Regions from separate parts of the Rhizobium sp. CFBP 13644 genome, predicted to be linked through region 1. Evidence: predicted binding sites of a transcription regulator. Region 1 holds the regulator's gene; the other holds the start of a gene.
What was found. The regulator LexA, encoded in region 1, represses DNA repair genes until DNA is damaged. The targets are predictions, from matches to a motif close to TGTTCNNNNTGTGTTCNG.
Positions count from the first base shown of each region.

Region 2: IFT53_RS07655 (putative DNA modification/repair radical SAM protein) is a predicted target of LexA. The motif match lies at 2,946-2,963, and genes of this name have one in related genera.

Region 1 is NZ_JACYVF010000008.1:50,166-57,641, forward strand. Features, by position in the region: gene eno (phosphopyruvate hydratase) at 1-81, opposite strand, end outside; gene kdsA (3-deoxy-8-phosphooctulonate synthase) at 304-1,152, opposite strand; gene lexA (transcriptional repressor LexA) at 1,396-2,118, shown strand; gene IFT53_RS18320 (glutathione S-transferase family protein) at 2,465-3,148, shown strand; gene IFT53_RS18325 (ComEC/Rec2 family competence protein) at 3,167-5,503, opposite strand; gene gltA (citrate synthase) at 5,913-7,202, shown strand; gene IFT53_RS18335 (amino acid ABC transporter ATP-binding protein) at 7,296-7,476, opposite strand, start outside.
Region 2 is NZ_JACYVF010000002.1:525,050-532,525, forward strand. Features, by position in the region: gene IFT53_RS07635 (glycosyltransferase) at 1-181, shown strand, start outside; gene IFT53_RS07640 (glycosyltransferase) at 178-1,200, shown strand; gene IFT53_RS07645 (glycosyltransferase family 4 protein) at 1,184-2,245, opposite strand; gene greA (transcription elongation factor GreA) at 2,270-2,746, opposite strand; gene IFT53_RS07655 (putative DNA modification/repair radical SAM protein) at 2,969-4,201, shown strand; gene IFT53_RS07660 (UdgX family uracil-DNA binding protein) at 4,201-5,685, shown strand; gene IFT53_RS07665 (SRPBCC domain-containing protein) at 5,682-6,122, opposite strand; gene carB (carbamoyl-phosphate synthase large subunit) at 6,226-7,476, opposite strand, start outside.

The DNA.
Region 1 (7,476 bases):
AAGATAGACATCTACCTCAACGGTCGGGTTGCCGCGGCTGTCGAGAATTTCGCGTGCGATAATGTCGGTAATGGCTGTCATGATCTCTCCCTTAGGATTGGAACAGTGTTTTCAGGTGCATGTCTTAAAGCGCATGAGGGAACCTGTGAAGAAGTTTCAGATTCCGGCTTGCGATAAAAACACGTCGCCAGAGCGGTGAGTCGTTTGGTGGTCGTCTTCCGCTGTAGCCGATGCGGAAGAAATTACAATGACAAGCCCCGTCCTGCGCGATGGTTTCCATCGACGCCTCTCGGCGCCGAACTATCAGGTGGACTTGGTGATATTGTCGAAAGCCAGAAGTTTTTCGAGAAGCTTAGGCATATCTTTCAGGTGAACCATGTTGGGGCCATCGGATGGCGCATTATCAGGGTCCTCATGCGTCTCTATGAAAAGACCGGCAACACCAACGGCGACCGCCGCACGCGCCAATGTTTCCACGAACTCGCGTTGACCACCCGTCGAGCCACCCTGCCCGCCCGGCTGCTGAACCGAATGGGTCGCATCGAATATAACGGGCGCACCGAGCGATGCCATGATTGGCAAAGACCGCATGTCGGATACCAATGTATTGTAACCGAAAGACGCGCCGCGTTCGCAGAGCAGGACATTGGGGTTGCCGCTGTCATTCAGCTTGGCCAGCACGTTTTTCATGTCCCAGGGTGCCAGAAACTGGCCCTTCTTCACATTGATGACGCGGCCGGTCTTGGCAGCAGCGACTAGTAGGTCCGTCTGACGGCTGAGGAATGCCGGAATCTGCAGAATATCTATGACGGGCGCAACAATGACGCACTGCTCTTCGGTGTGAATGTCCGAAAGGACTGGAAATCCGAACTGCGCCTTCAATTCTGCGAAAACTTCAAGCGCCTTGTCGATGCCAATGCCGCGCTGGCCCGAAAGCGAGGTGCGATTGGCCTTGTCGTAGGATGATTTGTAAACCAGACCGATTCCCAGCTTGCCGCAGAGTTCGGCCAGCGTTTCGGCAATCATGAAAGCATGGTCGCGGCTTTCCATCTGACACGGACCGGCAATCAGGGAAAATCGTTCGGTGTTCGAGAAAGAGACCGCTCCAGCACCCTCGCCGGCAATGACCTTCAGATTGTTCGTCGCACTCATGGTTTTCCCTTGGAACAAATGAAACAGTGCACGGGCATCGCGCCCGATCTTAGCAACGCATGTAGCAGTAAGCCGACAGCGAGTCACGGTATAGGAACCGTATTCGGCGGGATTGTGGGCATCGCTGAAACTCGTTTGTACTTTCACTGAGTTTTAAGGGATTGCAGAACACATATGGAACAGATAGTGTTCGTTCTGTATTTGTTTCCCGAATCTCCGCCTCGAATCGTCAAGGGTCTCTTCATGCTCACGCGCAAACAGCAGGAACTGCTTCTATTCATTCATGAGAGAATGAAAGAGTCCGGCGTGCCACCATCTTTCGATGAAATGAAGGATGCACTCGAGCTTGCCTCAAAGTCAGGCATCCATCGGTTGATCACAGCCTTGGAGGAGCGTGGTTTCATTCGCCGGCTACCGAACAGAGCGCGTGCGCTTGAGGTTATCAAGCTTCCCGAATCATATTCGCCCCCAGAAAAGCCACAGCGCGGCTTCACGCCAAGCGTTATTGAAGGCAGTCTCGGCAAAACAGCAGCTGTTGAGCAACGGCCTCAGCCATCGTCTTCCAACAGCAGAAATTCCGAATCAGTCAGTGTACCGGTCATGGGACGCATTGCAGCGGGCGTGCCAATCTCCGCCATTCAGAACAACACTCATGATGTGGTCGTGCCGATGGATATGCTGGGTGCGGGTGAGCATTACGCGCTTGAGGTTAAAGGCGATTCGATGATCGAAGCCGGTATATTTGACGGCGATACCGTCATTATCAAGGATACCAGCACCGCAAATCCCGGTGATATCATCGTGGCTCTGGTGGACGAAGAGGAGGCAACGCTTAAGCGCTTCCGTCGCAACGGCGCGTCTATCGCACTTGAAGCTGCGAACCCTGCTTATGAAACCCGCATATTTGGACCCGACAGGGTCAAGATTCAGGGAAAGCTAGTTGGTCTGATCAGGCGTTATCACTGACCAGCCTGACAGGCTCTTGCCTCGCTTTTCAGGCGCAGTCTTAACTCTGTTGACGCTCGCGGGACCTCAAGTCACAGCGCGGTGATAGAATTGGTTAGCCGGGTATCGACTCCATTACGATTGTGTGATTTTGAGTGAATTTTCCGTTATGTCGGCAGATACTTATGGCATGGAAATGCGCCGTTGCGTTTGAAGGCGGTGCTTGTGACCCGGCATTGATCGCCACGTTGGTGACGGCCATCAAATAATTTGAATGATGCCATCGCTGTGGATGGCTTTATGCAAGAAATTCTCTCGTTTACTGATAGTTTTCTCTTTTTGATCGCTGCCTTCTGGAGCGCCGCCCATGTATCAACTTTTCATCGCCAACAAGAATTACTCGTCTTGGTCGCTGCGCATCTGGGTGCTGATGCGCACGCTCGGAATTGGATTTTCCGAGCGATTCATGCGTTTCGATGACAAGGACCATGCGTTTTCGGAGTTTTCACCGACATCGAAAGTTCCCTGCCTGGTGGATGTTGATCTGACAGTATGGGAATCGCTAGCCATCACCGAATATCTTGCGGAAAAGCATGATGGCGTATGGGCAGCGGATGCAAAGGCGCGGGCCTGGTCTCGCTCTGCCGCTGCGGAAATGCATGCCGGCTTTTCGACATTGCGCAACAACCATCCGATGAGCGTTGGTCTTCGGATACGGCCGTCATCCATATCGGACGCATTGCAGAGAGATATTTCCCGGATCGACGTCTTGTGGCAGCAGGGGCTAAAAGCCCACGGCGGTCCATTCCTCGCGGGTGCTGAGTTCACAGCCGTTGATGCCTTTTTCTGCCCGGTTGCGTTTCGGTTTCAGACCTACGGAACGGCGCTGTCTCCAGCATCGAAGCACTATATGGATCACCTCCTCTCCCTACCGGCAATGCAGGAATGGGAACAGGCGGCCCTTCTCGAACCGTGGCGCGACGATGCGCATGAGGCTGAGGCGCGGGATGTGGGGGAATGGCTTGCGGATTTGCGCGCAGTCCCGACGTGACGAGCAGTGGCGCGCGCACTACGGACGGACTGCGAGCAGGTTTTCGATATGGGCCGGAATTTCTGTGTTGAAGCTTTTGTCGCGCCAGTCGTAATGACGGTGCGCCGTCCATGGCCGATTGTCGCTCAGCATGGCAGCCCTTACGGTCACGACCGGCTTTGTTGCATCGCCCAGCCATAGTTCCATGGAACCAGTGCGGCGCAAGGTTTCCTGGGTGATGAGAATGGCGCCGGAACGGCATGTGGTGAACGGAACGCTGCGTGTCGTGACGACAATATTGGCGATATCGCAGGCCAATCCCGCGAATGCACTGTCGAGCACCACCGCAACACTCACGCCGCTTTTGGATTTCGATACGCACCAACTGTTCTTTCGACAGGTGAATCCATCTGCGTTCTGGAGCGCGCGCAGCATTTCCTCTCGTTCTTTCGCTTTGGCTTGCTCCGTCAGCGTTGCGCGGCGTCCGGTTTGCGCATCATCCAGATTTTCTTCGTCACCATCCAGTGACTTTTCTTTATCAATCACGTCTGCTGGAATGTGGCGCTCCGGCAGGGGCAGCGCCCTCGCCCACTGGTCATAGATAAAGCCCGACGCCCGCTGTTTTGTGGTTGCGACCGCATCTTGCGACAAGAGCGCCACGAGCGACCCATCCTCGTAAATCAAAAGGTCCGGCTTGCTGCGCCATTGCTCCGCGCCCAGCAGTAAAAAACCCGCAACAACAAAGGGTAGACCAATCAATGCAAGCCGAGTACGTAAAAGAGCGAGCAGTAGAAAACCCGTCGTCGACACAGCGAGAAACCAGCTGTTTTGGCGCCCGATCGTCACATCCCCGCCCCAGCCTGAGACCGTATTCGCGATGTCGATGACCATTGCCATTCCATGCCCCATCACCTTGATGAACGGAGCATCAAGCCCGAACGGCATGAGAAGCATGCCCATCAGCGCAAACGGCATGACAATGAGCGACATGATTGGCATCGCTGCCAGATTTGCTGCCAGCCCGTATGTTGTGATGCGGTGAAAATGTTCAATGGAGTAGATCGCGGTTGAAAGACCGCCAATGAGTGATGTCACGATTACACCACCAATGATGGTTGCGCATTTAGAAGCTGCGCTGAGCCACCACGGCGGATGCGCGATAACAGGGCGCTCGCGTTCTCCTATCCACCGGCTCCAGGCCTCGAAGCCCGACACGAGAGCAAGCGTCGCTGCAAATGACATCTGGAAGCTCGGCCCCATCACCTCGTTGGGAGACAAGACGATGATGACGATGGCCGAAAGCGCAACATTTCGAACGCTGATCGATGGCCGGTCGACCAGAACCGCGACCAGCATGATGGACATCATTAGCCAGGCCCGTTCCGCAGAGACGGCAAAGCCGGAAATAAGATAGTAGCAGAATGTCATGAGAAGTGCCGCAAAAGCGGATATTTTCTTGACGGGCCATCGTTGAGAAAAGCCGGGAAAGAAGCTGAATACGGTTCGCATGCCAACAAAGAAAATACCGGCCGCGAGCGCCATGTTCAGCCCGGAAATCGCGACGATATGCGCGAGGCCCGAAATGCGCAAAGCCTCCATCGTTTCGCCTGATATGGCACGTCTCTCATCGGTGACAATCGATGCAGCAAAAGCTCCGGCATCACCGCCGATCAGGTCGCGAATGCGGTTGGCTATGTTGCTTCTCAGCGCATAAAGCCACCGATCCGCCGCCCCTGCCCACGTGCCGCCTTGCGCCTCACCTGCCGGATCCGTCCACACTCGCGGCGCGCCATAAAAGAATCCGGTTGCACCAATGCCACTGAAATAGGAGCCAAAGGCGAAATCGTTCAGCCCCGGTAGAGCCGGACCGGAAGGCGGTGACAGACGTGACTTGCCGGTAATCGACGCACCAATCGCGACCGCCTCATGCCGGCTGCGAGCGACAAGCGAGACCTTTCGCGGCGCGCGCGCAAGCTGCGGGGCTGATGTCTGCTTCAGCGCAACGACATATCGCCAGTTCCCCCTTGCATCCAGTTCACGGCGCTCCACCGTTCCGGCAATCTCGGTCGTAACCGGGGTATCGAGAATGATCGTACCCGCCCGCCGAGACTGCCCATCAGCCAGCACCATGCCCAGCACCACAAGCGCCCCAGCCTTCAAAGCCATGGAAATGGGGCCATTCCTATAAAATAGCGCGCAAACGATGATGATGGCAAATGCGGCGAGCGAAAACAGAAGCCCTTTCGGCGGCGTGGTCGGCAGGCTGAACCAGAGGGCGGCCCCCGCAGCAATCAACACCGGAATGAAGAGAAATTCGTGGCGATGATTTGCCTCTTCAGCAAGGCATATATTTAACCGGCGCCTAAGCCGCGCCATCTCACCTAGACGTAAGTCCGATTGCGCGTTTTTTGCAAGCGCGTTACCACTTGAGGTATGCAGGGGCGACAGCAAGTCATCGAGTTCTCCATGCGGAATGAATCTCGTCTGGGTCTCGCTAAAGTAATATTTTTCGTTCTGCGTATTCAAAGCCCGGCGCCCCCTGCCGTAGCCTTTCAGTTTGCAACCCTCAAAGTATTATTGCAACCATTTGCTGAGTTAAGGAAGCATTGACCTAGAATGAAACACTCTGCCTCGGAATCGCACCATTTTGGGATATTGGCGTGTCGCAATGCACAATTTGCCGGTTGGATAGCTTGGCATCATGACTAGGATCATATAGCTAATCGGTAACGCTTAACAGGCTGATGCGTTATCCCGCATCGCCCGCATATATCGGAGGTATGGTATGACGGAATCAAGCGCTAAAGTGACCCTCGGCGATAGCACGGTCGATCTTCCTGTTCGGGAAGGCACGATCGGACCCAAGGTCGTAGATATCGGAACGCTTTACAAGAACACCGGCACCTTCACGTACGACCCCGGCTTTACGTCGACGGCCTCTTGCGAATCCAAGATCACTTACATCGATGGTGACGAAGGCGTTCTGCTTCACCGCGGCTACCCTATCGAGCAACTGGCCGAACAGGGTGACTTCCTCGAAACCTGCTATCTGCTGCTTTACGGTGAACTGCCAACAACGGCACAGAAGAAGGACTTCGATACCCGGGTTACGCGCCACACCATGGTGCATGAGCAGATGAGCCGCTTCTTCACCGGCTACCGCCGCGACGCCCACCCAATGGCTGTCATGTGCGGCACGGTCGGCGCTCTCTCGGCCTTCTATCACGACTCCACTGACATCACCGATCCGCACCAGCGCATGGTCGCATCGCTGCGCATGATCGCAAAGATGCCGACAATTGCTGCGATGGCCTATAAATACCACATCGGCCAGCCCTTCGTTTATCCGAAGAATGATCTGGATTACGCGTCCAACTTCCTCAACATGTGCTTTGCCGTACCGTGCGAAGACTACAAGGTTGACCCAGTTTTGGCACGTGCCATGGACCGTATCTTCATCCTGCATGCCGACCATGAGCAGAACGCTTCGACCTCGACCGTGCGTCTCGCCGGCTCGTCCGGTGCAAACCCGTTTGCGTGTATCGCTGCCGGTATCGCTTGCCTCTGGGGCCCTGCCCATGGCGGCGCGAATGAAGCTGCGCTCAACATGCTCAACGAAATCGGTTCGGTTGATCGCATTCCGGAGTTCATTGCCCGCGCCAAGGACAAGAACGATCCATTCCGCCTGATGGGCTTTGGCCACCGCGTTTACAAGAACTACGATCCGCGCGCCAAGATCATGCAGAAGACGATGTACGAAGTGCTGGAAGCCACCGGCAATTCGGATGATCCGATCATGCAGGTCGCGCTCGAACTGGAAAAGATCGCTCTGTCCGATCCTTATTTCGTCGAGAAGAAGCTCTACCCGAACGTCGATTTCTACTCCGGCATCACGCTGAAGGCACTCGGCTTCCCCACGACCATGTTCACCGTTCTCTTCGCGCTCGCCCGCACCGTCGGCTGGATCGCACAGTGGAACGAAATGATCGAAGATCCGCAGCAGCGCATCGGTCGCCCTCGCCAGCTCTACACCGGCGAAGCAAAGCGGGACTACCTGCCAGTTTCCAAGCGCTAAGCGCGAAAGCAACGAAACAAGAAAAAAGCCGGGTCAATACCCGGCTTTTTTTTATTGCGTCACTAACGTCTGAATCGACGCCACCCCAGCGCGTCAATGAGCCGTCACACCCAGAAATTGCTTCAACTCCGCTGTCTTAGGCGCTGAGAACACCTCTTCCGGCGGGCCGATTTCGTGGACTTTTCCCTCGTGCATGAAGACAACGCGGGAGCAGACATCGCGGGCGAACTTCATTTCGTGCGTGACCATCACCAGCGTCATGCCTTCCGCCGCC
Region 2 (7,476 bases), on a different contig from region 1:
CTTGATGGTGGATTGTGGAGACGAAAAAGGTCTGGCCGATGCCATCAACCGGCTTCGAAACGATCCGGCATTGCGCGAAAAACTGGTTGAAGGTGGGCACGCAACAACCCGCGAGAGGTTCTCCAAGCAGGCCATTACGGACGCCTATCTGAAGCTGTTCGAGAAGGCGTCGATCAAATGAGAGTCCACCATTTTCACTTCGGGAAGGATGGCGGCGCAGAGCGATTTTTTGTCCATCTTGTCAACGCTTTTGCCAGGCGTGGGGTAGAGCAGAGTTGCGTGATACGGAAAAATCGCGTTTGGCGGAGGGATATCGAAACGGTAGCAGATATTACAGAGAGCAATTTCCGTAATGTCTCGCTGGATCGGTTTCTGCTTCCCATCAAGGTCCACGCGATGGCAGAGTCTCACAAGCCGGATGCGATCATGGCATGGGCACCGCGTGCCAGCGAATTGATGCCAGCCTATAAGGGCTGCATCAAGCTTTCTCGGCTGGGGGATTATCCAACCAAGCTGGATTATTTCAAGAATACCGACATCATCGTCTGCAACACGCCCGGTATCGGCGAACGCGTTCGCAGCCTGGGATGGACCCGTGGCGTTGAGGTGATTTCCAATTTTACGGATACGCAGGAAATAGCGCCCATTGCCAAAGCTCTGCTTGATACACCGGAAAATGCCCCGGTGGTTATGTCGATGGGCCGTTTCGTCAAGCGAAAGGGTTTTCACACCCTAATCGATGCCGTCGCGGCTTTGCCTGGGGTCTATCTCTGGCTGGTGGGCGATGGTGAGGAGCGGGAAAGCCTTGAGGCGCAAGTGGATGCACGCGGCATGCGTGAGCGGGTGCGCTTCCTGGGATGGCAGGACGATACACGTCCTTACGTTTCGGCTGCGGACATCTTCGTCATGCCCTCAAGCCATGAGCCGCTGGGCAATGTCATTCTCGAAGCATGGGCGCAGAAAAAACCTGTGGTCTCGTCCAGATCGGAAGGACCCATGTGGTTCATGCGCGATGGAGAGAATGGGTTGCTGACGGATATTGGTGATGACGCCGGTTTCGCGGCTGCCATCAGCAGCCTTTTGAATGACAAGGCGCTGTCCCAGCGCGTAGCGGCTGGCGGACATGAGACCCTGATGCGGCAGTTTTCAGAAGAAGCCGTTTCCTCCGCCTATATCGAACTCTTCAAGCGCAAGCCATAAGAGCTTCGTAGACGCTTCCGAGTTTTGCCGCTTCGCCGTCGATGGTAAAATTCTGCGCCACGTGCTGGCGCGCAGCCAGCGATGCCTCGGCGCGCTTTTTGTCGTCGCTCATCCAGCTTGATGCGGCTTGGCTCATGGCATGCAGATCGTCACGTGGAATGGTGGTTCCGGTCGCATGTTCCACAATCAACTCAGGGAACGCGCCGACATCGGTCGCGATAACCGGCGCTGCCGTTGCCATTGCTTCCAGGGGCGTCAGGCCAAAGCCTTCCCAGCGTTGGGGAGCTATGAACAGGTCTAGGGTGCGATACCATTCATTGATGTTGGTGTGCTCGCCCACAAACAGAATGCGGTCTGCAAGGCCTGCAGCACGCACCTTTTCCTTTAGGCGATTTTCGAATTCCACATGCGGCCCGGTGGCGCGGCCAGCAATGATGGCAGACCAGCCCGGCTGTTGTGGCAATGTGGCAATCATCGCATCCACGAAAAGGTCCGTGCCCTTCTGCTTGCGCACCCTACCAAAGCAGCCAACATGTTTCTGGTTGGGATCAAGACCCAGAGCGCGTTTCGCCTGCGCCTTGTCTGCCGGTGGGCAGAAGCGGTCAGTATCGATGCCGTGCATGATGACGGTGCTTGGCAGGTCCATATAGGACGCCGTCTTGTTGCTGGTCGCGATGATGGTATCCATGCGCGAAATCAGAAACTTCGTCCAGCCACTATGCTTGCGCTGGGACGCGGATGTGAAGACCACTTTCAGCTTCATGCGCAGCACATCCCGCAGGATGATGGCGGGAAGCATTTCAATATTGCGCCGCGCATGCCAGACGCGGGGCTTTTGTTCAGGTCCCATTTGCCAAAGCTTCCATAGGTCACGAAAGCGAACATGCGGCAGGCTGCTAGGCAAGCCCGGGCCGATGGCCGCCACCTTCTGCCCCTGCCTGTTCTGGACAGGCAGAAGCTGAATGATCGTAGAGGTTACGCCAGAGAGCCTGCGCTTGAAATTCGGCGCAAGCACCTGGACATCGGCCAAGTCAACATAGGGCAAGATTGATAACTCGGGCAGGGGGGATCAACCCCAGTTTACGGAGAGGATCTCATAGCCGCGCGAACCGCCGGGTGCATTCACCTCGATGCTGTCGCCAACTTCCTTGCCGATCAGCGCGCGGGCGATTGGCGACGAGATGGAAATGCGGCCCTGCTTCACGTCAGCTTCCTGATCGCCCACGATCTGGTAGGTCTTCTGCTCGTTGGACTCTTCGTCGATGAGCTTGATCGTCGCGCCAAACTTGATGGTGGTGCCAGACATTTTCGAAAGGTCGATAACCTCGGCGCGGGCCGTCAGGTCTTCAAGCTCGGCAACGCGGCCTTCATTGTGGCTCTGCGCTTCCTTGGCAGCGTGGTACTCGGCGTTCTCCGAGAGGTCGCCATGGGCGCGTGCTTCGGCAATGGCTTCGATGATGCGCGGACGCTCCTCCTGCTGGCGGAAGCGCAGTTCTTCCTGCAACTTGATGAATCCACCCTGCGTCATTGGCACTTTTTCTACCATTTTTTCTTCCTTCGCATTCGATCTGCGGTACCCGCAGACACAAAAAGAAACAGGTTCCGGAGCAAAACTACGGAACCATGTCAAAATCACAATTTCCGACACTATATCAGAAGACCGGAGTGATTTGCCAGATAATTTGAAGCCATCCATTTCTAGCAGATTTACGGCCTGATCATATTCAGTTATTGACTTATATTGCAAGAACATATAGTGAACATATGCATGAAAAAGTCAATAAAAGAGCGTTTGGCAGTCCTTTCCGATGCGGCAAAGTATGATGCATCCTGCGCCTCCAGCGGCACGTCGAAGCGCAATTCATCCGCTTCCGGCGGGCTGGGTTCAACCGAAGGTTCGGGCATTTGCCACGCCTATGCGCCGGATGGGCGATGCATTTCGCTGCTCAAGATTCTTCTGACCAACTTCTGCATTTATGACTGCGCCTATTGCATCAACCGGTCCTCCAGCAATGTCGAGCGGGCGAGGTTTACGGTGGAAGAGGTCGTCTGGCTGACGCTCGAATTTTATCGCCGGAATTACATCGAGGGCCTGTTTCTGTCGTCGGGCATTATCCGGTCGTCAGATCACACGATGGAAGAGCTGGTTCGGGTGGCAAAAGAATTGCGCGTCACCCATGGTTTTCGCGGCTATATCCACCTCAAGTCCATTCCCGAGGCATCGGCTCACCTGATCGAGGAGGCCGGGCTTTATGCCGACCGCCTGTCGATCAACATCGAACTGCCGACGGATCGCGGCATCAGCCAGTTCGCGCCGGAAAAGCAGCCCGTGAATATCCGCAAATCCATGGCTGACATTCGCTTGAAAATCGAGGAGGCGGGTGAGCCAACACTTCAGACCAAACGGGTCCGAAAATTCGCACCAGCGGGCCAGAGCACGCAGATGATTGTAGGTGCCGATGGCGCCAATGACACCACCATCCTGTCAACCAGCGCGCGGCTTTATGGCAGCTACGGTTTGCGCCGTGTCTATTATTCAGCCTTCAGCCCCATCCCGGATTCGTCGAAAAACCTGCCTCTTATCAAGCCGCCCTTGATGCGCGAACATCGCCTGTATCAGGCAGACTGGCTCTACCGCTTCTATGGTTTCGACATCGACGAGATTGCCTCGACCCAGAAGGACGGCATGCTTGATCTCGATATTGATCCGAAGCTCGCCTGGGCGTTGGCAAATCGCCAGCAATTTCCTGTCGATGTGAACAAGGCAGATCGCGAAACGCTGCTGCGGGTTCCCGGCTTCGGCACAAAAACGGTGAAATCCATTCTCTCTTCGCGCCGGTTCCGGCAATTGCGGCTGGAAGATATTGCCCGCTTTGGCGTGTCGTTGAAGAAGGTCAAGGCATTCGTTGTTGCCGCTGGCTGGTCTCCGGGCAAGTTGACGGAACGTCCAGACCTGCGGGCCATGTTTGCCCCGCAGCCAGAACAATTGTCCCTCCTGTAATGTACCTGATTTCGCTGGAGGGGCGGGGGGATTTTAGCGAGTGGCGCGATGCCGCTCGGCGGTTCCTATCGGCAAGTGTCGCACCACACGAAATCGATTGGCGGTTTCGTGGTGAGGAAACAGGCCTGTTTGGTTTTGAAGAGGGCGACCGTGTTCCAGAGGTGGATAGCGCCGCCAGCGTGAACGTACCTTCGGCCTTCATGCCCTTGGCACAAACCATTATCTGTCACAGCGATCCCTCCCGTTTCGCGCTGCTCTACCGTCTCCTGTGGCGGCTTTCGAAGGACAGGGCCTTGCTTGCGTTCAAGGCGGACGCAGATGTGGCGGAAGCGCGCAAGATGGAGAAAGCGGTTCGGCGCGATAGCCACAAGATGACGGCTTTCGTGCGCTTCAAGGAAGTGCCGCTGGGTGAGGGCATCGCGGGCCGCCGACGGTTTATCGCCTGGTTCGAGCCAGATCATTTCATCGTCGAGCGCAAGGCATCCTTTTTCCAGCGCCGTTTCACAGATATGGACTGGATGATCCTGACCCCGAACGGCTCAGCGCGCTGGGATGGCGAAACTCTGGAAACCTCGCGGCTGGCGGCGTCAAAGCCCGATCTCTCAGACGAAACAGATGAGCTGTGGCGCACCTATTATGCCAATATTTTCAATCCGGCGCGGTTGAAGATCAAGGCGATGACAGCCGAAATGCCAAAGAAATACTGGAAGAACCTGCCCGAGGCAGACCTCATTCCCGATCTTATTCTGAACGCGGAGAGGCGGGTTCTGGAGATGGGCGCGAAGGCGGCAACCGAGCCGCAGCTTTTCCACCATCGCCTTCAGGCCGCGGCGGAAAACAGGCCACCACCAGTCCTGCCGGATGCCGATACGCTCGAAGGTTTGAAACATCATGCGCAAGGCTGCACGCTTTGCCCGCTGCACTGCAAGGCCACCCAGACCGTGTTTGGGGAGGGGCCAGCCCATGCCGATGTCATGATTGTTGGCGAGCAGCCGGGTGATACGGAGGATCTTGCCGGTCGGCCCTTCGTCGGCCCGGCGGGAAAGGTCTTCGATCAGGTGATCGGCGAGGCGGGCATCGACCGCAAGGCGCTTTACGTGACAAATGCCGTCAAGCATTTCAAATATGAAGCACGCGGCAAGAAGCGCATTCACCAGCGCCCGGATGCGGGCGAGGTGCAGCGCTGCCGCTGGTGGCTGACGCGGGAGATCGATCTTGTGCAGCCGAAGCTCATTGTCGCCATGGGCGCGACGGCTGTGTTTGCCCTGACGGAATTGAGGGAGAAGCTGTCAGACCTGCGGGGCAGGCCGATACCGATGGAAGGCGGCAGAACGCTGTTCGTCACTGTCCACCCGTCCTATCTTTTGCGGATACCGGATGATCAACGGAAAGCGGAGGAGTTTCAGCGGTTTCGTGACGATATGTTGGCTGTCCAACGGTTGATGGAAATGGGCGCGAGGTCTGCCACCGCTGTCTCAGTCTAAGAGGCCAGTTTCTCAAGGAGCGAGCCAAGGCGGTCGAAATTCTGCTCGTTGGCGGCGTGAATGAACAGTTTCAAGTCCAGCAGCTCATCCGTCGCATCAAACACCATTTGCCAACGCAATGTCGTTCCCTCTGGCTCTTCGATGAAGTCCATGGCCATCGTGTAAACATGGATGGGCTCGTGATGCTCAAAGGTGATCCGTTCCGGCACCACAACGTCGCGAAACGTCGAGACGTTGTGAAACTCGTTGCCGTCAGAGGCTGTCATTGTCAGCTTCCACGTTCCGCGCGCACGAAAATCGAATGCGGTGATGGCGTTGGTAAAGCCGTCTGGCCCCCACCATTTTTCCAATAGGTTGGGATCGGCAAACGTCTGGAAAAGCGTTTCGCGATCAACCGGAAACAGTCTCTCGTTCAGGATTTCTATTGTCTCGGTCATGGTTCTCTCTACACCCTCGTCGAAGGGCAAACACAGAACAAAAGAAAACCGGCCAACATAAATGCAGGCCGGTTTTGCTAAGATGGGGACGGTCTAGCCTGGATCAGAAATAGCTCTGCAATGGCCGTACATCGAGGCTGCCTGCCTTCAGCGCCTTGATGGCAAGTGCTGCGGATTCGGCACCCGAAATCGTCGTGTAATAGGGCACCTTCTGCATCAGCGTGGCGCGGCGCAGCGATTTCGAGTCCGAGATCGCCTTGTTGCTGTCGGTCGTGTTGATGACCAGCTGGACCTGACGGTTGCGGATGGCGTCTTCGATATGCGGACGGCCTTCCTGCACCTTGTTGATCTTTTCAGCGTTGATGCCCTGTTCAGCCAGGAAGCGCTGCGTGCCGCCGGTTGCGAGAACCCGGAAGCCGATCTCCACCAGCTGGCGGATGGCAGGCAGAACCCGTTCCTTGTCATCATCGCGCACCGAAACGAACACGGCACCGGAGCGTGGCAGGTCAACGCTTGCACCCAGCTGCGCCTTGGCGAAGGCCAGGGCGAAATCTGTGTCGAGGCCGATGACTTCACCGGTCGAGCGCATTTCTGGTCCAAGCAGAATATCGACACCGGGGAAGCGGGCAAACGGGAACACGGCTTCCTTGACGGCGATGTGCTTCAGGTTGCGTGGGTCAGGCTTCTCGCCATAGGCCGCAATGGCCGCATCCAGCTTTTCACCGGTCATGATGCGGGCTGCAATCTTGGCAATCGGTGCGCCGATGGTCTTGGCGACGAATGGCACCGTGCGCGATGCGCGTGGATTGACTTCCAGCACGTAGATCGTGCCGTCCTTGATGGCGTATTGCACGTTCATCAGGCCGCCGACGTTCAGCGCCTTGGCCATCGCTGTTGTCTGGCGTTCCAACTCGTTAAGCGTTTCCTCGGATAGCGAGCGTGATGGAAGCGAGCAGGCGCTGTCGCCGGAGTGGATACCGGCTTCTTCGATGTGTTCCATGATGCCGGAGACGAAGACGTTCTCGCCATCGCACAGCGCATCCACGTCCACTTCGACAGCATTGGTCAGGTAGCTATCGAACAGCAGCGGGTTCTTGCCCAGCAGCGTGTTGATCTGGCCGGTCTTGTCGTTGGGGTAGCGCTGCTTGATATCCTCAGGCACCAGACCGGGAACCGTGTCGAGCAGATAGGTCTGCAACTGGCCCTCGGAATGAATGATCTGCATGGCGCGGCCACCCAGAACATAGGAAGGGCGAACGACCAGCGGGAAGCCGATTTCCGACGCCACAAGGCGCGCCTGCTCAACCGAGTAGGCGATGCCGTTGTTTGGCTGTGCCAGATCCAGCTTCATCAA